DNA from 3 places in the Streptomyces sp. NPDC085932 genome. Region 1 is predicted to be linked to each of the others. Evidence: riboswitches for the same ligand, from Rfam matches in the RefSeq annotation. Region 1 holds a riboswitch; each other region holds the start of a gene.
What was found. Region 1 has a riboswitch for cobalamin ahead of ACIGAQ_RS16335 (ribonucleoside-diphosphate reductase subunit alpha). Riboswitches for the same ligand answer to the same signal wherever they lie in the genome.
Positions count from the first base shown of each region.

Region 2: another riboswitch for cobalamin. It lies ahead of ACIGAQ_RS02100 ((2Fe-2S) ferredoxin domain-containing protein); the one in region 1 lies ahead of ACIGAQ_RS16335 (ribonucleoside-diphosphate reductase subunit alpha).
Region 3: another riboswitch for cobalamin. It lies ahead of ACIGAQ_RS15715 (cobalamin biosynthesis protein); the one in region 1 lies ahead of ACIGAQ_RS16335 (ribonucleoside-diphosphate reductase subunit alpha).

Region 1 is NZ_JBITSJ010000003.1:60,362-66,922, forward strand. It holds gene ACIGAQ_RS16315 (extracellular solute-binding protein) at 1-302, opposite strand, end outside; gene ACIGAQ_RS16320 (GntR family transcriptional regulator) at 615-1,379, shown strand; gene ACIGAQ_RS16325 (DUF3311 domain-containing protein) at 1,526-1,792, shown strand; gene mctP (monocarboxylate uptake permease MctP) at 1,789-3,417, shown strand; cobalamin riboswitch at 3,628-3,763, shown strand; gene ACIGAQ_RS16335 (ribonucleoside-diphosphate reductase subunit alpha) at 3,885-6,248, shown strand; gene ACIGAQ_RS16340 (ribonucleotide-diphosphate reductase subunit beta) at 6,248-6,561, shown strand, end outside.
Region 2 is NZ_JBITSJ010000001.1:502,702-509,262, forward strand. It holds gene ACIGAQ_RS02090 (IucA/IucC family protein) at 1-591, opposite strand, end outside; gene ACIGAQ_RS02095 (IucA/IucC family protein) at 692-2,224, shown strand; cobalamin riboswitch at 2,274-2,399, shown strand; gene ACIGAQ_RS02100 ((2Fe-2S) ferredoxin domain-containing protein) at 2,462-2,860, shown strand; gene ACIGAQ_RS02105 (iron ABC transporter permease) at 2,868-4,940, opposite strand; gene ACIGAQ_RS02110 (ABC transporter substrate-binding protein) at 4,949-5,932, opposite strand; gene ACIGAQ_RS02115 (ABC transporter ATP-binding protein) at 5,929-6,561, opposite strand, start outside.
Region 3 is NZ_JBITSJ010000002.1:1,457,637-1,464,197, reverse strand. It holds gene ACIGAQ_RS15740 (hypothetical protein) at 1-56, opposite strand, end outside; gene ACIGAQ_RS15735 (alpha/beta hydrolase family protein) at 301-1,428, opposite strand; gene ACIGAQ_RS15730 (class II aldolase/adducin family protein) at 1,501-2,232, opposite strand; gene ACIGAQ_RS15725 (anion permease) at 2,579-3,820, shown strand; gene ACIGAQ_RS15720 (hypothetical protein) at 3,854-4,075, shown strand; cobalamin riboswitch at 4,191-4,350, shown strand; gene ACIGAQ_RS15715 (cobalamin biosynthesis protein) at 4,450-5,385, shown strand; gene ACIGAQ_RS15710 (cobyric acid synthase) at 5,388-6,561, shown strand, end outside.

The sequences.
Region 1 (6,561 bases):
CCCATCTCGACCACGTCGGGGGCCTTGTCCGTGGCCAGGACGGCGTCGAGCTTGGCGTTCTTGTCCGGCCAGCCGTAGTACTCGTGGTTGATCTTCAGGCCCGGGTGCTTCTTCTTCACCGCGTCGTCGGCGGCCTTCACCAGCTCCGGCCAGTTGTTCTGGGCGTCGACGGTGAGCCAGACGGTCAGCTCCTTGGCGTCCGCGCCGCCCTTGTCCGAGCCCCCGTCGCCCTCGCCGCCGCACGCCGCGATGGAGACCATCATGCCCGCGATACCGATCGCGGCTGTCAGCTTGCGCTTCACGCCACCCTCCTCAGGGATCCCACAACCCCCCTGGCTCCCCGCAGTGAACGGTGGGCCGGGCCTGGACCATTGGTGTAGACCAGTACGGGGAGCTTGGCCCAGGCCAACCAGCCTGTCAAGGGTGGCGAGAAGGCTCTGACCAGCCGTTATGCGACCTACATATGCAGGAACCTTTAAGTAAGAAGCCAGCGAAAACCCGCTTGCACGGGCCATACTTCAGGTAGACCACTTGCAGTGGTGGACTAGACCAAACAAGACGCCGACGGTATACAAGTGAGATCGTGTCGGCGGACCGAGCCGGGAAGGCGGAGCATGAGCACCGACGTCAGCAGTGCGGAGAACGAGAACGGGGTGCCCGTCCGTACCGCACGTGTGCCCAAGTACTACCGCCTGAAGAAGCACCTGCTCGACATGACGGAGACCCAGGCGCCCGGCACGCCCGTCCCGCCCGAGCGCACCCTCGCGGCGGAGTTCGACACCTCCCGGACGACCGTGCGCCAGGCGCTGCAGGAACTGGTCGTCGAGGGCCGGCTGGAACGCATCCAGGGCAAGGGCACCTTCGTCGCCAAGCCGAAGGTCTCGCAGGCCCTGCAACTGACCTCCTACACCGAGGACATGCGCGCCCAGGGCCTGGAGCCGACCTCGCAGCTGCTGGACATCGGCTACATCACCGCCGACGACCGGCTCGCCGGGCTGCTCGACATCACGCCGGGCGGGCGCGTGCTGCGCATCGAGCGCCTGCGCATGGCCAACGGCGAGCCCATGGCCATCGAGACCACGCACCTCAGCGCGAAGCGCTTCCCCGCCCTGCGCCGCTCCCTGGTGAAGTACACGTCCCTCTACACCGCGCTCGCCGAGGTCTACGACGTCCATCTCGCCGAGGCCGAGGAGACCATCGAGACGTCCCTGGCCACCCCGCGCGAGGCCGGCCTGCTCGGCACGGACGTCGGCCTGCCGATGCTGATGCTCTCCCGGCACTCGCTGGACCGCGACGGCCAGCCGGTGGAGTGGGTGCGGTCGGTCTACCGGGGCGACCGGTACAAGTTCGTGGCCCGCCTGAAGCGCCCCCAGGAGTAGCCGGCCGGCGACGGCACCGGGCGGCGACGGATCTCCGGTTTCTTTTGGGTACCGCATTGCGGACGAGGGGTTCCGCTCTCGGCGCACCCTGACCTAGATTGCCTGCGCATTGCACAGGTGATCACTTGAGGGGACGGAGCCGCCTGATGTCGCAACCCCCGGAAGTCAGCAGAGGGCCGGTGGTGACGCCGATGCGCGTCGTCATCGCCGTCTGCCTCGTCGCGCCCTTCATCGCCATGCTGTGGGTCGGCTCGTACGCGAAGACCGACCCGGCCTTCATCGGAATCCCGTTCTTCTACTGGTACCAGATGGCCTGGGTGCTGATCTCCACGGCACTGACGATGATCGCCTTCAAGCTGTGGCAGCGTGACCAGCGCGCCCGCTCGGCCGCGAAGGGCGGTGCGTCGGAGTGAAGGACGGCGTGAACGGCGTCGCACTCGCCGTCTTCATCTTCTTCTTCCTGGCCGTCACGGTCATGGGCTTCCTGGCCGCGCGCTGGCGCAAGGCCGAGAACGAGCACAGCCTGGACGAATGGGGCCTCGGCGGCCGCTCGTTCGGCACCTGGATCACCTGGTTCCTGCTGGGCGGCGACCTGTACACGGCGTACACCTTCGTGGCCGTGCCGGCGGCGATCTACGCGGCGGGCGCGGCGGGCTTCTTCGCGGTGCCCTACACGATCCTGGTCTACCCGCTGATCTTCACGTTCCTGCCGCGCCTGTGGTCGGTCTCCCACAAGCACGGCTACGTGACGACCTCCGACTTCGTGCGCGGCCGCTTCGGCTCCAAGGGCCTGTCCCTGGCCGTGGCGCTGACCGGCATCCTCGCCACGATGCCCTACATCGCCCTCCAGCTGGTCGGCATCCAGGCCGTGCTGGACGTGATGGGCGTCGGCGGCGGCGAGAACACCAACTGGTTCATCAAGGACCTGCCGCTGCTGATCGCGTTCGGCGTGCTGGCGGCCTACACGTACTCGTCGGGTCTGCGGGCGCCCGCGCTCATCGCGTTCGTGAAGGACACGCTGATCTACATCGTCATCGCGGTGGCGATCATCTACATCCCGATCAAGCTGGGCGGCTTCGACGACATCTTCGCCAAGGCGGGCGACGCGTTCAGCCAGACCAACCCGGCGACGGGCGCGCCGCGCGGTGCGCTGACGCCGCCGGAGGCGGGCCAGTGGACCTACGCCACGCTGGCGTTGGGCTCGGCCCTGGCGCTGTTCATGTACCCGCACTCCATCACGGCGACGCTGTCCTCCAAGAGCCGTGAGGTGATCCGCCGCAACACCACGATCCTGCCGCTGTACTCGTTGATGCTGGGCCTGCTCGCCCTGCTCGGCTTCATGGCGATCGCGGCGGGCATCAAGGTGCAGAACGGGCAGCTGGCGATCCCGCAGCTGTTCGAGACGATGTTCCCGGACTGGTTCGCCGGTGTGGCGTTCGCGGCGATCGGCATCGGCGCGCTGGTGCCGGCGGCCATCATGTCCATCGCGGCCGCGAACCTCTTCACGCGCAACATCTACAAGGACTTCATCAAGCCGGACGCCACGCCCGCGCAGGAGACCAAGGTCTCCAAGCTGGTGTCCCTGCTGGTGAAGGTGGGCGCGCTGGCCTTCGTCCTCACCATGGACAAGACGGTCGCCATCAACTTCCAGCTGCTCGGCGGCATCTGGATCCTGCAGACCTTCCCGGCCCTGGTCGGCGGCCTGTTCACGCGCTGGTTCCACCGCTGGGCGCTGCTCGCGGGCTGGGCGGTCGGCATGGTCTACGGCACGGTCGCCGCGTACGGGGTCGCCTCGCCGACGCAGAAGCACTTCGGCGGCTCCTCCAAGGAGATCCCCGGCATCGGCGAGATCGGCTACATCGGCCTCACGGCGTTCGTGCTGAACGTGGTGGTGACGGTGGTCCTGACGTTCGTCCTCAAGGCCCTGAAGGCCCCCGACGGCGTCGACGAGACCAAGCCGGAGGACTACACGGCCGACGCGGGCGACCCGGGGGTGCAGGTCGAACTGCCGCCCGCCACCGCCGGTTCCTCGCACTGACCTCCGGGGCGCCCGGCACCGCGCCCCGCACGACGAACGACCCGCAGCGGGCCGCCGTGAGCACACCTCACGGCGGCCCGCCGTCGTTCGCCCGCCGCCCCTCGTCCGGCGCCGGTCCCACGGCCGGTGAAGATCACTCTGCACACCTGCCGGCTGACCCTCCGAAACCAGCGCGACACAACATCTGGGGGTGGCATTCGAACCCGGCACAAGATGTATGCTCATGCTCGCTGTCGCCGCAGGGGAATCCGGTGCGAATCCGGAACTGTCCCGCAACGGTGTACCCATGCCCTTTGATGCGGTATGGGCGTCAGTCCGAGGACCTGCCGACAGCGCACCCGGCCACCCGGCCGGTGTGCCTGACGTCCGGGCCTCGTGGAATGGGCCGGTGGACGCGGCGCCGCGTGCGCTCGTGTGCTGCCCCCTGCCCTCGGCGAGGCCCCGTGCCGAGCGAGGGAGAGCCCCACGTGACCATCGCGCCAGCCGATCCGGTCTCAGCCGCCGAAGAAGCCGCGGAAGAAGCGCACGACGCTCCCGGTGCCGCGTTGTTGCGGACCCTGACCGGGCTGACCGCCGACCTCCCCGACGCCGACCCCGGCCGGGTCGCCGCCGCCGCGCTGCGCGGCCGGTCCGCGCGGGCGGACGAGACGGAGTTGCGCGAGCTGGCGACCGAGGCGGCCGCCGGCCTCATCTCCGAGGACCCCGCCTACTCCCGCCTGGCCGCCCGGCTGCTGACCATCGGCATCCGCGCGGAGGCCGCCTCCCAGGGCGTCGCGTCGTTCACGGAGTCGGTCGCCGTGGGACACCGCGAAGGGCTCATCGCCGACCGGACCGCCGACTTCGTCCAGCGGCACGCCGCCCGGCTGGACGCCCTCATCGACACCGCCGCCGACGACCGCTTCGGCTACTTCGGCCTGCGCACGCTGCACAGCCGCTACCTGCTGCGGCACCCGATCACCCGCAAGGTGATCGAGACGCCCCAGCACTTCCTGCTGCGCGTGGCGAGCGGCCTCGCCGAGGACGACACCGCACGGGCCGTGGACGAAGTCGCCGCCCTCTACCGGCTGATGAGCCGCCTCGACTACCTGCCCTCCTCCCCCACGCTCTTCAACTCCGGCACCCGGCACCCCCAGATGTCGTCCTGCTACCTCCTGGACTCCCCCCAGGACGAGCTGGACTCCATCTACGACCGCTACCACCAGGTGGCCCGGCTGTCGAAGCACGCCGGCGGCATCGGCATCGCCTACTCCCGCATCCGGGCCCGCGGTTCGCTGATCCGCGGCACGAACGGCCACTCCAACGGCATCGTGCCGTTCCTGAAGACCCTCGACGCCTCCGTCGCCGCCGTGAACCAGGGCGGCCGCCGCAAGGGCGCCGCAGCGGTCTACCTGGAGACCTGGCACTCCGACATCGAGGAGTTCCTGGAACTGCGCGACAATACCGGCGAGGACGCCCGCCGCACGCACAACCTCAACCTCGCGCACTGGATCCCCGACGAGTTCATGCGCCGCGTGAACGCCGACGCGCAGTGGTCGCTGTTCTCCCCCGCGGACGTGCCCGAGCTGGTCGACCTGTGGGGCGAGGAGTTCGACACCGCCTACCGGGCGGCCGAGGCGAAGGGCCTGGCGCGAAAGACGCTGCCCGCGCGCGAGCTGTACGGCCGCATGATGCGCACCCTGGCGCAGACCGGCAACGGCTGGATGACCTTCAAGGACGCCGCCAACCGCACCGCCAACCAGACCGCCGAGCCGGGCCACGTCGTGCACTCCTCCAACCTCTGCACGGAGATCCTGGAGGTCACCAGCGACGGCGAGACGGCGGTCTGCAACCTCGGCTCGGTCAACCTCGGCGCGTTCGTGACCGGCGGGGACATCGACTGGGAGCGCCTGGACGAAACCGTCCGCACGGCCGTGACGTTCCTCGACCGGGTCGTCGACATCAACTTCTACCCGACCGAGCAGGCGGGCCGCTCCAACGCCCGCTGGCGCCCGGTCGGCCTCGGCGCGATGGGCCTTCAGGACGTCTTCTTCCAGCTGCGCCTGCCCTTCGACTCGCCCGAGGCGAAGGCCCTGTCCACCCGCATCGCCGAACGCATCATGCTCGCCGCCTACGAGGCCTCCGCCGACCTCGCCGAGCGCAGCGGGCCGCTGCCGGCCTGGGAGAAGACCCGCACGGCCCGGGGCGTGCTGCACCCCGACCACTACGATGTGGAGCTGACCTGGCCCGAGCGCTGGGCGGCCCTGCGCGAGCGGATCGCCACGACCGGCCTGCGCAACTCCCTGCTGCTCGCCATCGCGCCCACCGCCACCATCGCCTCGATCGCGGGCGTGTACGAGTGCATCGAGCCGCAGGTGTCCAACCTGTTCAAGCGCGAGACGCTGTCCGGCGAGTTCCTCCAGGTCAACTCCTACCTGGTGGACGAGCTCAAGCGGCTCGGCGTGTGGGACGCCCGCACCCGCGAGGCCCTGCGCGAGGCCAACGGCTCGGTGCAGGGCTTCGCCTGGATCCCCGAGGACGTGCGCGCCCTCTACCGCACGGCCTGGGAGATCCCGCAGCGCGGCCTGATCGACATGGCGGCGGCCAGGACCCCGTTCCTGGACCAGTCCCAGTCGCTGAACCTCTTCCTGGAGACGCCGACCATCGGAAAGCTCTCCTCGATGTACGCCTACGCCTGGAAGTCCGGGCTGAAGACCACGTACTACCTGCGCTCGCGCCCGGCGACCCGCATCGCCCGCGCCGCCCAGGCCACCGTCCCCGTGCCGGCCACCCCGGACCCCGAAGCGGTCGCCTGCTCCCTGGAAAACCCCGAGTCCTGCGAGGCCTGCCAGTAATGCCCAGCACCCAGAACCTTCTCGACCCCGGCTTCGAGCTGACCCTGCGCCCCATGCGCTACCCGGACTTCTACGAGCGCTACCGGGACGCCATCAAGAACACCTGGACCGTGGAGGAGGTCGACCTCCACTCGGACGTCGCCGACCTCGCCAAGCTCTCCCCCGCGGAGCAGCACCTCATCGGCCGGCTGGTGGCGTTCTTCGCGACGGGCGACTCGATCGTCGCGAACAACCTGGTGCTGACGCTGTACAAGCACATCAACTCCCCCGAGGCGCGGCTGTACCTGAGCCGTCAGCTGTTCGAGGAGGCCGT
Region 2 (6,561 bases), on a different contig from region 1:
GACCAGGCACTCCGCCGCCGGCACCGGCACCAGCCCCAGCTCCACCACCGGCCGGTGCTCGGGCCCGTAGGCAAGCTGCTCGGCGACCGAGAAGCCGGGCCGGGAGCGGCAGGTCGGGTGGAACGGGTGCCCGTCGACGATCCGCTGCTCCCACTCCCAGTCCCGCTCCGGCCACGCCCCCCGCTCGCCCTCCTGCCCCGCCCGCGACAACGCCAGGGAGGCGACGCTGTGCCCGAGTTCGGCCGCGAAGGAGGCGGAGTGCGGCACCCCCAGGGCGGTCACCAGCCGCGCCGGATCGTCGTACTCCGTCCCGTCGAGCCGTACGGCCGTGACGTACGCCCCGGTCGCGTACGGATCCGGCAGCGGACCGTGCAGCCGGCGGCCGTCGGCGAGGCACAGGGTCAGTCCGTCCCGGCCCCGCTCACCGCCCCGCACCCAGGGCAGTGGATCATGGGTCAGGCCGCGCCACAGGCGGGACAGCACGGCCGCCCGGGCGCCGGGCAGTTCGGCCTCGTACCGCGGCAGCAGCCCGGGCCGCACGACGGACAGCTCGTCGGCGACCTCGGTCTCGGCGCAGGGGGGACGGTGCACGGGCGGACTCCTCGGGTACGAATAGGGCGTCACAGCGGAATGGCGACGACCGACATACTGATCATCTCCGCCCGGAACGCTGGAAGGACCGTAGGGACGAGTGGAACGCGTGGACCTCATGCCCCCGCCCGCCGACGACGACTCGGCCCACGGTGACGACCCGGCCATCGGCGATCTCGCCGACGCGTACGCCGCCGTGCCCCTGCTCAACTGCCTGCTGCGCGAGGTCGCCCGGCCGGTGCGCGAGGAGGACGGACACCGCGTCCACCACCTGCCCGGCACGGACCGGCTGCTGCGCGTGCGCGGCAGCCGGCGGCCGGCCGAGCCCGAGATCGAGGAGGCGGGCACCTGGCGGCGCCTCGGCCACGCCGAGCTGGTCGGCCTGGTCGCCGCGGAACTGCGCCGGCACACCGGTCTGGACCACCCCGCTCTGCCCGCCGAGATGACCGACAGCCGGGACGTGGTGGCCGCGCTGCTCGCCGCCCGCGCCGGGACCACCCCGCCCGAGGACCTCTACCGGCGGTCCGAGCAGTGCCTGCTCACCGGTCACACCCACCACCCCGCGCCCAAGGCCCGCGGCGGCGGTCCCGCGGCGGACTGGCTGCCGTACGCGCCCGAGGCGTATGCCCGCTTCCCGCTGGTGCTGCTCGGGCTGCGCGCGGACACCGTCGTGGAGGAGGGTGACACCTCCGCCCTCGACGCCCTCGGCACGGCCCCGCCCGGCTACCGGCTGCTGCCCGCCCACCCCTGGCAGCTCGACCTGGCCGCCCGGGAGCTGGCCCCCGCCTTCGCGGACGGCAGGCTCCTCCGGCTCGGCACCACGGCCTTCCACACCTGGCCGACCGCCGCGATCCGCACCCTCTACGCCCCCGAGCGGGACCTGTTCCTGAAGTTCAGCCTGGACGTGCGCATCACCAACGACATCCGCCGGCTGTGGCGTCACGACCTGCTCGCCCTGCGCCGGACCGACACCGCCACGAGCGCGGCCTTCGCGGCGTACGACGGCCCGCCCGGCTGGCTCGGCGACCGCGGGTACCGCACCGCCGGTTTCGCCTTCGAGGCCCTGGCCGTCCTGGTCCGCGACGGCTTCGCCGGCCGCCTCGTGCCCGGGGCGACGCCGCTGCTCGCGGCCGGTCTCGTCGAGGGCTTCGACGGCAACCCGCTCGACCGGGTCACCGACCCGGAGCCCTGGTGGGAGGCCTATCTGGCGCACGCCGTGCCCCCGGTCCTGGCGGCCTTCGCCGGGCACGGCGTCGTCGTCGAGGCCCATCTGCAGAACACGCTGGTCGCCGTGGACGCCGACGGTGTGCCCGTGCAGGTGCTGTACCGGGACGCCGAGGGCGTGAAGCTGCTGCCGGACGTGGAGCGCGCGGCCGGCTGGGAACGGCTGGTGTACTGCCTGGTCGTCAACCACCTCACCGAGATCGCGGGCGCCCTCGCCGAACGCCGGCCCGGCTTCGATCCCTGGCCCGCCGTCCGCCGCGAACTCGCCCGGCACGACCTGCCGGAGATCCCCGCCCTGCTCGCCTCCCCGGCGCTCCCGGCCAAGACGAACCTGCTGCTGCGCTGGACGGGAGCCGACGGCGCCGACGCACGCTACCTGCCGCTGCCGAACCCGCTCAGGCGGTCCTGACCCCGGCACGGCCCCGTGGAATGATGACCGGCGACAAAGGCGACGGCGGACGAGGAAGCCGGTGTGAATCCGGCGCGGTCCCGCCACTGTGATCGGCGAGCCGGTCCCGAGAGGCCACTGCCCGCGAGCGGGTGGGAAGGCCGGGACCGGCGGCGACCCGAGAGCCAGGAGACTCACGCGGTGGCCTCCTCCACGGACCACCGGGGCGGATCTCCCCGGAGAGAGGGCAGGTGCGGCATGCCCGCGACGCCGGCCGGCGAACCCCTGGACGACCCCCGCGGCGATGCCCCGCCGTGCCGGGTCGTCGTCTGCCGTGACTGCTGCTGCGGCAGCCCCAAGGTGAGAGGCATCGACCACGCGGCCCAGACCGCGCGTCTGCGCGCGGCGGCCCCGGTGCGGATCTCCGACTGCCTCGACGTCTGCGACCAGGCCAACGTCGTCGTCGTGCAGCCCTCCGCCGCGGGCCGGGCCGCCGGCGCCCGGCCCGTCTGGCTCGGCCTCGTCAACGACCCGGCCGCCACCGAGGACGTCGTCGCGTGGGTCCGCGCCGGCGGCCCCGGCGTGGCCCCGCTGCCCGACATCCTCGGACTGTACGTCTTCAGCCCCCGGGCGCGACGGGACGGGGACCGCCCCTGACACCGGTCTAGGCCGCTCTCCGGCCGCGGACCAGCAGCCACAGGAAGTACGGCGTGCCGATCACGGCCGTCATCAGGCCGGCGCCCAGTTGGGCCGGGGCGATCACGGTCCGGCCCAGCAGGTCGGCCGTGCCGACGAGCGCGGCGCCGAGCAGGACGGCGACCGGCACCACCCGCACGTGCCGACGGCCCACCAGGGCCCGGGCCGCGTGCGGCGCGACGAGGCCGACGAAGCCGATGGTGCCGGCCGAGGCCACGGCGGTCCCCGCCAGCAGCACGCCCACCACCAGGAAACCGAGCCGGGCCCGGGGCAGCCCGAGCCCGAGCAGGCGCGGGGTGTCCCCGTCCAGCGAGACGAGGTCCAGCTCGGTGCGCCGGGCGACCGCGACGGCCACCCCCAGGGCCAGCACGAGCGCGACGGGCACGACGTCCGCCGTGGTCCGCCCGTACGTCGAACCGGACAGCCAGGTCAGCGCCTTCGTGGCGTTGAACGGGTCGGTCAGCACGATGAGCAGGCTGATCAGGGCCGTCGACCCGGCGGCCATGCCGATGCCGACGAGGACCAGCCGGCTCTGCCGGTAGCCGCCCCGGGCGGCGAGCCCGAAGACCACCGCGGAGGCGAGCGCCGCACCCGCGAACGCGGCGGCGGCGATCCCCCAGGAACCGGCGGCGGGCACGGTGGTCACCAGCAGCACGGCACCGAGGGCGGCACCGCCCGAGACGCCCAGCACCCCGGGCTCCGCGAGCGGATTGCGCGTCACGGCCTGCACCAGCGTGCCGGCCAGGGCGAGCGCGGCGCCCGCGCACAGCGCCGCGAGCACCCGCGGCACCCGGGTGTCCAGGACGAACGAGACGGCCTGACCGGCGCGTCCCTGCGCCCAGTTGGCGACGTCGCCGAGCAGGAGCTTGCTGTCGCCCAGCAGGGCACCGGCGAGGGCGACCCCGACGACCACCGCGGTCAGGGCGGTCACCGTGACCAGGAACGCCGTCCGGCCGGGGATGCGCAGCCGGTCCGGGGCCTCCACTCCGGCCGTGTCCTTCAGTCGCAGCGCCGTCGCCACCAGGAACACGGCCCCGACCAGGCTGGTGACGATGCCGGTGGGCACACCGACGGCCGTGTCCGCGGGGATCAGGGCCCGCAGCAGCACGTCCGAGCCGAGCACCAGGGCGGCCCCGGCCAGCCCGGCCACGGGCAGCGCGGCCCGCGCGCGGACGAAGCCCCGGAACCGGCGGGCGAGCGGCCGGACCAGGGCGGGCGCGCAGAGCCCGACGTAGCCGAGGGGACCGGCCAGCGTGACGGCCGCCGCGGACAGCAGCGCCGCCAGCACCACCACCGTGACGCGGGTGGCGTGCACCGGGACGCCGAGACCGCGCGCCGCGTCGTCGCCGAGGGCGAGCGCGTCGACCCTGCGGGCGACCAGCAGCAGCCCGGCGACGCCGACGAGCGCGACGGGCAGCATCTGCAGGACACCGTCGAAGCCGTTCTGGCCGATGCTGCCCTGGTTCCACTGGTAGAGGCCCTCCGTCTGCTGCGGGAACAGCAGGAGCAGGCCTTCCGTCAGGGAGTTCAGGCCCAGCGCGAGCGCGGTACCGGCGAGGACCAGCCGTACGATGCCCGTGCCGAGGCCGGACAGGGCGAGCACCACGGCCGCGGCCACCAGCCCGCCGGCGAAGGCCACGCCCGAGGAGGCGAGCAGGGGCAGGGAGACGCCGGTCGCGCCGACCAGGCCGAGCGCCAGGTACGAACCGGCGTTCACCGCGAGGGTGTCGGGCGAGGCGAGCACGTTGCGGCTGACGGCCTGCAGCACGGCGCCCGCGATGCCGAGGACGACACCGACCAGGACGCCCGCGGTCATCCGCGGCAGCCGGGAGGCGATCACCACGGACGCGTCGGCCGGATCGGCCTGCCCGGTCAGGGCCTTGAACACCTGGGCCGGCCCGACGGCGGCGGTGCCCTGGGTGATGTCGACGACCGCGAGGGCGGCGACGAGGAGGACGAGCCCGGCCGTCACCGCGGCCGCGCCCGACCGGGACGGGGCCTCGGGGGGACGGACGGCGGGGGGCGCTTCGGTGACGGCCATGACGGGCGTTACTTCGTCAGCGCGCCGACGAGGGCGTCGATGTACGCCTCCATCGAACCGGGGCCGCCGAACATCCAGATGCCGTCGGGCAGCCGGTGCACCTCGCCCGCCTTCACGAACGGCAGGGAGGTCCACACGGCGTTCTTCTTCAGCTGCCCGGCGAACGGGTTGCTGGCCTTGTCGCCGTCGTTGCCGATATAGGCGAACGCGGTGTCCTTCGGCAGCGCCGTGAGGCCCTCGACGTCGGTGGTGCCGAGGCCGTAGGCCGGGTCCCCCTTGACCTTCCAGGCGTTCTTCAGGCCGAGTTCCTCGTTGACGGAGCCGATCAGGGAGCCGCTGGTGTACGGACGGATGGAGACCTGGTTGGACGTCACGTAGCCGTCGGCGAAGGCGATGCCGGTGCCGTCGAGCTTCGCACCGCCGAGGGCCTTGCGGCCCTCGGCGACCTTGGCCTCGAAGCTCGTGCGGGCGGCCTCAGCCCTGTCGGTGGTGCCGGTGGCCTTCGCGATCAGGTCGAGGTTCTTGAACATCTGCCCGATCTGGTCGGCGGCGTCGGCCGACTTGATCTCCAGCACCGGGGCGATCTTCCGCAGCTGCTTCACGGCCGCGTCCGGCAGGTCGGAGCTGGCCACGATCAGGTCGGGGGAGAGGGAGGCGATGGTGTCCATGCTCGGCTCGCCGCGCGTGCCGATGTCCTTGGGCTCGTTCTTCAGCGGGACGGCGGTGTCCCAGGTCTTGTAGCCCTTGACGTCGGCGACGCCCACGGGGTCGACGCCGAGGGTGATCAGGCTCTCGACCTCGTTCCACTCGGTGGCGACGACCTTCTTCGCCGGGCCGTCCAGCTTCACCTTCGCGCCCGTGGCGTCGGTCAGGGTGATGGCCTCGGAGGCCTTGCTCCCGGAGCTGTCGGCGGCCGGCTCGGTGGTGCCGCAGGCGGCGAGGGCGAGTGCCGCGGCGGTGGTGGTGGCCGCGGTGAGCAGGAGACGTCTCATGAGGTGGTGCCGAGCCTTTCGCTTCGGGTGGTGCGGGTGTGGTGGCGGCCGATCGGACGGGTCCGCAGCCGGCCGGTGAGGGGGTCGGTGTCGACGTCGATCCGGATGCCGTAGACGGCCGTGAGGCGCTCCGGCGTCAGGACGTCCTCGGGCGGTCCGTCGGCGACGATCCGGCCCGCTTCGAGCAGCGTGATCCGGTCGGCGATCGCCGCCGCCTGGTCGAGGTCGTGCAGGACGACGCCGACGGCGATGCCGTGGTCGTCCGCCAGGTCGCGGACGAGGTCGAGGAGTTCGATCTGGTAGCGCAGGTCGAGATAGGTCGTGGGCTCGTCGAGCAGCAGCACCCCGGTCTCCTGCGCGAGGCAGCTCGCCAGCCAGACGCGCTGCAACTGCCCGCCCGAGAGGTGGTCGGCGCCGCGCCCGGCGAGGTCCGTGACCCCGGTCAGCGCCAGCGCCCGTTCCACCGCGGCCGCGGCGTCGGCGTCGGGACGGCCGAAGCGGCCCCGGTAGGGGTAGCGGCCGAACTCCACGAGGTCGCGCACGGTCAGTCCGCTGGGGGTGGGACGGCCCTGGGTCAGCAGGGCCACGTGCCGCGCGAACTCCCGGGCGGACAGGGCCAGGCCGTCGAT
Region 3 (6,561 bases), on a different contig from region 1:
AGGGGTCGCGGGCGGACGAGTCGAAGCCTGGAGTCGCGCGGGATACGGGACGTCACGGGGGCAGTCTTCCGGTTGACGGTCCGAAAACCCAAACGGAATGTCACGGCGGGCGACGGGGATGGCCAAGGCACCGGTTCCCGGGAGGGGACGAGGGCCGGGAACAGGCCAGTGGTACGGCGCTAAACGGAATCATCGCGACCGGTCGGTGGAGCGCGGGCCGGGACGTGGTTGCAGGGGGGCGAAGGGGGCGTGAACGGGGGGTGCGTGCGGCCGGGCCGCGGAGCGTCGCGGGTGGTGCCGTCACATGAGTGGGGTCATGAAGCGGCGGAGGGTTTCTTCGTAGGTCTGGGGGTCGGCGTTCCACATGGCTCCGTGGGGGGCGTTGCCGACGGTGCGCAGGGAGACCAGGTCGGGGCGGGCGTCGGCGAGCCGGCGGGAGAGCCGCCAGGGGGCGACCGTGTCACCCGGGCCGTGGAAGATCAGGGCCGGGACGCGCAGGCCGTCGTGCGGGACGGGGGCCGTCGCCCGGCCGCCGGGCATGCCGGTGCGGCCCTGGGCGGCGCGCACGGCGAGGGGCAGCAGCGCGCCCGGGGTGCGCCGGGCCGCGGCGAGGGCGCGCAGGGTGGTCTCCCAGCTGAGCACCGGGGAGTCCAGGACGAGCCCGGAGACGTGCTCGCGCAGACCCGAGCGCTCGGCGGCGCGCAGGGCCATGGTGGCGCCGGTGGACCAGCCGTGCAGGACGACCTGCCGGGCTCCGTGGCGCACGGCGTAGCGGATCGCGGCGTCCAGGTCGCGCCACTCGGTCTCGCCGAGGTGGTTCAGGCCGTCGGCCGGGCGGGGTGCGCCGAGGTCGCCGCGGTAGGCGAGGGCCAGGACCGGGAAGTGGCTGCGGTGCCAGAACCCCATGAGGTTCAGCGCGAGTTCGCGGGTGGTGCCCAGGCCGTGCACGGCGATCACCCAGGTGTCCCGGGCGGCGGGCACGAACCACGCGGGCAGGGCACCGAGTTCGCCGGGCACGTCGACGTCGGCGTGTTCGATGCCGAGGGCGGAGCCCGGGTCCCCGACGTGGACGTTCGGGGTCAGCCAGACCTTGTCGCCGGGTCCCAGGGTGCCGTGGGTGACGCGCTCCAGGCGGCGCACGACGGTGTCGGCGGTGTGCGAGGCACCGGCCAGGACGGGGCCGACGATCGCGTGGGAGCCGTCGCCGGACAGGCCGTAGCGGCCGGGCCGCAGGGCGGCCAGGTCCCGGGTGAGGGTGATCTGCCCGGCGGCGGTGCCGTGCACCGTGAGTCGGGGCTCGGTCGGCAGCGGCCGGCCGGCGGGCGCCTTGAGCGCGGCGTCGCTGGCGAGCCGGCCGACGGCGACCGCGGCGGCCCCGGCCCCCAGCAGGGCGGTGACGGCAGCGGCCGTCGCTCTGACAGTGCGCACGGCTCCAGTGTCCCGGCGCGGTCCGGGGGCGACCAGTGGGAGGCGGCGGCGGGGTGACGCCGCGCTCCGGGGTCAGCGCCGCTGGCCGTAGCCGCGCAGCCGCTCCTCCACCTCCGCCAGCTGTTGTCCGGACAGCAGGCTCGGGGTGAGCCCCGGCACGGACGTGGCGGTGAGCCACAGGCGGCACATCCACTCCAGCTGGGCCGTGCGGTCGTAGGCCTGGTCGAGGGTGGCGCCGTGGGTGACGGTGCCGTGGTTCTGCAGGAGGCAGCCGGAGCGTCCGGCGAGGGCGCGGAGCATGTTCCCGGCCAGCTCGTCGGTGCCGTACGTGGCGTAGGGGGCGACCCGGACGGGTCCGCCGAGCGCCGCGGCCATGTAGTGGATCAGCGGCAGCTCGGTCACGAGCGTGGACACGGCCGTCGCGTGCACGGCGTGGGTGTGCACCACGGCCCGGGCGTCGGTCGTGCGGTGGACGGCGAGGTGCATGGGCAGCTCGCTGGTCGGGACGAGCGTGCCGAGGACCTGCCGGCCGTCGAGGTCGACGCCCGTCACGTCCGCGGGCGTCAGGCGGTCGTAGGGCACGCCGGACGGGGTGACCAGGACGGTGTCCCCGACGCGCACCGAGACGTTGCCGGAGGTGCCGACGACGAGTCCGTCCGCGACCGTGCGGCGGGCCGTCGCGACGAGTTCCTCCCAGGCGCGGGCCTCGTCGGGGCGGGCGCTCCTGCGCGGCCCCTCCCCCGTGTCCGGTCCGCCGCCCCGGACGTCCGGCGTGTCCCGCTCGTCGTCTCGCCGCTCAGCCATGCCGCGATCCTGCCAGGCGGACCGCCGTTCCGGGAGCGCGGGCGGGGGACGCGGCGTTCGTCCACGTCGGGGCGTCCGGGTCCACGACCCACCGCGCCCCCCCGCTTCCGCGCTGCCGGACCGGGGAGACCCCCTGCCGGGCGACCGGAACGTGTGCCGCGGGTCACTCGATCGGCTGAAGAGATTCGCGCGGGGGCCTGGGCCGAGGGGGCGCGGGGAGCCTGACAGCAGGGCGGAACGTCGAACCCCCGTTGAGGACACCCATGCGCCCCTCCCAGTTCATCTTCCGTTCACTCGGGTTACCTACGTTCGTCCAGCCAATGACCTCGAACGATTGCCTGGGTAAATGGAAAGCTTCTCGCTGATCCTCGCGATTGTGGTGGTAACCGCACTCGCGTTCGATTTCACGAACGGTTTCCACGACACCGCGAACGCGATGGCCACGACCATTTCCACGGGCGCCATGCGGCCGAAGGCCGCGGTCGCCATGTCCGCGGTCCTGAACCTGGTCGGCGCCTTCCTGTCCGTCGAAGTCGCCAACACGATCTCCAAGGGCCTGGTCGACGAGGCCGGCATCCGTCCCGAAGTCATCTTCGCCGCCCTGGTGGGCGCGATCCTGTGGAACCTGCTGACGTGGCTGGTCGGACTGCCGTCCAGCTCCTCGCACGCCCTCATGGGCGGTCTGATCGGCGCCACGATCGCCTCGGCGGGCGTCGGCGCGGTGCACGGCGACGTGCTGGTGACCAAGGTGCTCATCCCGGCGATCGCCGCCCCGCTGGTGGCGGGCCTCGCGGCGATGCTGGCCACGCGGCTGACGTTCTCCCTGGGCCGCAAGGCCGACGGCAAGGCGTCCGAGAAGGGCTACCGGGCCGGCCAGATCGCCTCGGCGGGCCTGGTCTCCCTGGCGCACGGCACCAACGACGCGCAGAAGACCATGGGCGTCATCACCCTGGCCCTGGTCGCCGGCGGCGCCGTGGCGCCCGACTCGGACCCGCCCCTGTGGGTCATCCTGTCCGCGGGCGTCGCGATCGCGCTCGGCACCTACCTGGGCGGCTGGCGCATCATCCGCACGATGGGCAAGGGCCTGACCGACCTCCGGCCGCAGCAGGGCTTCGCCGCCCAGACCAGCGCGGCCACGGTCATCCTGGCCTCCTCGCACCTCGGTTTCTCCCTCTCCACGACCCACTCCGTGTCCGGTGCGGTGATGGGCGCGGGCCTCGGCCGCAAGGGCGGTGTGGTCCGCTGGTCGACGGCGACCCGGATGTTCGTCGCCTGGGGCCTGACCCTGCCGGCCGCCGCCCTGGTGGGCGCGCTCGCCGAGTACGTCACCGGCTTCGGTGACTGGGGCACCGCCGTGGTGGCCGCCTTCCTCGTCGCCTCCTCGGCGGCCATCTGGAAGATCTCCCGGCGTGAGGTCGTCGACCACACCAACGTCAACGACACCGCCGCCGACGAGGAGCCGGCCGGCGTGGTGACCACGGCGATGGCCGCGGTGACGCCGCCGCCGGCGGGCACCACCGCCGACGTGCCGCCCATCCCGGCCCAGGCGACCGCCGAGCGGACGCCCTCCACGACCACCACGGTCTGACCCCGCCCACCGGTTAACAAGGAAGAAGCAGAGATGAAGATCGACTGGGCGGCCCTCGGCTCCGTCTTCGGCGTCAGCCTCGTGGTCACCGTGGCCCTCGTCGGCCTGTTCACCCTCGGCATCACCGGCCTGTCGCGCCGCGAGCGGGCGGTGGCGCAGGGCGGCTCCGCCAGCCTCGCGGTGACGGGGGCGTACGCGTGCTTCGCCGCGTGCGCGGCGGCCGTCGGCTACGGCATCTACCTGATCGTGGCCTGACGCCCCGATCGCACAGCGTGTCCGCCGGGCGGCACGGGACCTCGGTCCCGTGCCGCCCGGTCGTCGTGTGCGCGTGGGCGTGGTGTGGGGTTCTCCACACTCTCCCCGCGCAGGTCAAGGGCAAGTTGACGGCGGTTCGCGCCCGTGGTGGACTTCCGGGGCCAGTACGGCGGCAGGAGAGGAAGCCGGTGTGAGTCCGGCGCGGTCCCGCCACTGTCACCGGGGTAGCCATCCCCCGGGAGCCAGGAACTCTCACCGCCGGTCACGTCGAACCAGGGCGCGGACACCCTGAGTGAGGACACGTATCGCCATGCGCGGCTGCCGATCGAGGTTCAGCACCCCACCCCTGCCTGCCCTGTTGGGCGGCTGAGCCCATGGGTGCCGGTCGCGTCTTCGCGTACGGTGCCGCCGCCGGCCTGATCGGTGACCTGCTGCTCGGCGACCCCCGCCGGGGGCATCCGGTCGCCGCGTTCGGGCGGGCCGCGGGTGCCGTGGAACGGGTGCTGTGGCGGGACCACCGCGGGTGGGGCGCCCTGCACACCGCGGTGTGCGTGGGAGGAGCCGTCGCGCTCGGGGCCGTCGCCGAGCGTGCCGCACGGAACTCCGCCGCCGCCTCCGTCGCGCTCACCGCCGCCGCCACCTGGGCCGTCGTCGGGGGCACTTCACTCGCCCGGGAGGCGGAGACCGTCGGGCGTGCCCTGGAGGCGGGGGACGTGGGGGCGGCCCGGGCGCGGCTGCCGCACCTGTGCGGACGGGATCCGCAGGCCCTCGACGCCGACGGGATCGCCCGGGCCGTGGTCGAGTCCGTCGCCGAGAACACCTCCGACGCGGTGGTCGGGGCGCTGGTGTGGGGGGCCGTCGGCGGGGTGCCGGGGCTGCTCGGGTTCCGGGCCGTCAACACCCTGGACGCCATGGTCGGGCACAAGTCGGCCCGATACCGGCGCTACGGATGGGCTTCGGCGCGTCTCGACGACCTCGCGGGATGGCCGGGCGCGCGGCTGACCGCCGTGCTGGCGGTGCTGGCCGGGCCGGATCCGCGCGGGGCCGTGCGCGCCTGGCGGGCCGACGCGGCGCAGCATCCGAGCCCCAACGCCGGGCCCGTGGAGGCCTCGTTCGCCGGGGCGCTCGGCGTGCGGCTGGGCGGGACGCTGTCGTACGGCGGGCGGGTGGAGCACCGGCCCGTGCTGAACACCGGCGGGCGGGCCGTCGCCCGGCGCGATGTCGAACGGGCCGTGCGGCTCTCGCGGCGCGTCACCTGGCTGGCGCTCGGAGTGTGCGCCGGCGCGCGGTTGCTGAAGAGGGGGAAGTGACTATGAGCGGTGGGCTTCTCGTCGCCGGGACCACCTCCGACGCGGGCAAGAGCGTCGTGACGGCCGGGATCTGCCGGTGGCTGGTGCGGCAGGGCATCAAGGTCGCGCCGTTCAAGGCGCAGAACATGTCCCTGAATTCGTTCGTGACGCGGGAGGGCGCCGAGATCGGGCGGGCGCAGGCCATGCAGGCCCAGGCCTGCCGCGTCGAGCCGACCGCGCTGATGAACCCCGTGCTGCTCAAGCCCGGGGGCGAGCAGAGCAGTCAGGTCGTGCTGCTGGGCAAGCCGGTGGGTGAGCTGAGCGCGCGCGGCTATCACGGCGGGCGGCAGCAGAAGCTGCTCGGCACGGTGCTGGACTGTCTGGAGCAGTTGCGGGGCACGTATGACGCGGTGATCTGTGAGGGGGCCGGTTCTCCCGCCGAGATCAACCTGCGGCGGACGGACATCGTCAACATGGGCATCGCCCGGGGTGCCGGGCTTCCCGTGCTCGTCGTCGGCGACATCGACCGGGGCGGTGTCTTCGCCTCGTTCTTCGGCACGGTGGCACTGCTGTCCCGTGAGGACCAGAGGTGCGTCGCCGGGTTCCTGGTCAACAAGTTCCGCGGGGACGTCTCCCTGCTGGAGCCAGGCCTGGACATGCTGCACGGGCTGACGGGCCGGAAGACGTACGGCGTGCTGCCGTTCCGGCACGGGCTGGGGATCGACGAGGAGGACGGGCTGCGGGTCTCCCTGCGGGGAGCCGTGCGGGAGTCCGTCGTCGCGCCGCCGCTCGGCGAGGACGTGCTGCGCGTCGCCGTGTGCGCCGTGCCGCTGATGTCCAACTTCACCGACGTGGACGCCCTGGCCGCCGAACCGGGCGTCGTGGTGCGGTTCGTGGACCGGCCGGAGGAGCTGGCCGACGCCGACCTCGTCGTCGTACCCGGCACCCGCGGGACGGTCCGGGCGCTGGACTGGCTGCGCGAGCGGGGACTCGCCGACGCCCTGGTGCGCAGGGCCGCCGAGCAGCGGCCCGTGCTCGGTGTCTGCGGCGGCTTCCAGCTCCTCGGCGAGCACATCGAGGACGACGTCGAGAGCCGCCGGGGCCATGTCGACGGGCTGGGGATCCTGCCCGTGCGGGTGCGCTTCGCCCGCGAGAAGACCCTCACCCGGCCGGAGGGCGAGGCCCTCGGCGAGCGGG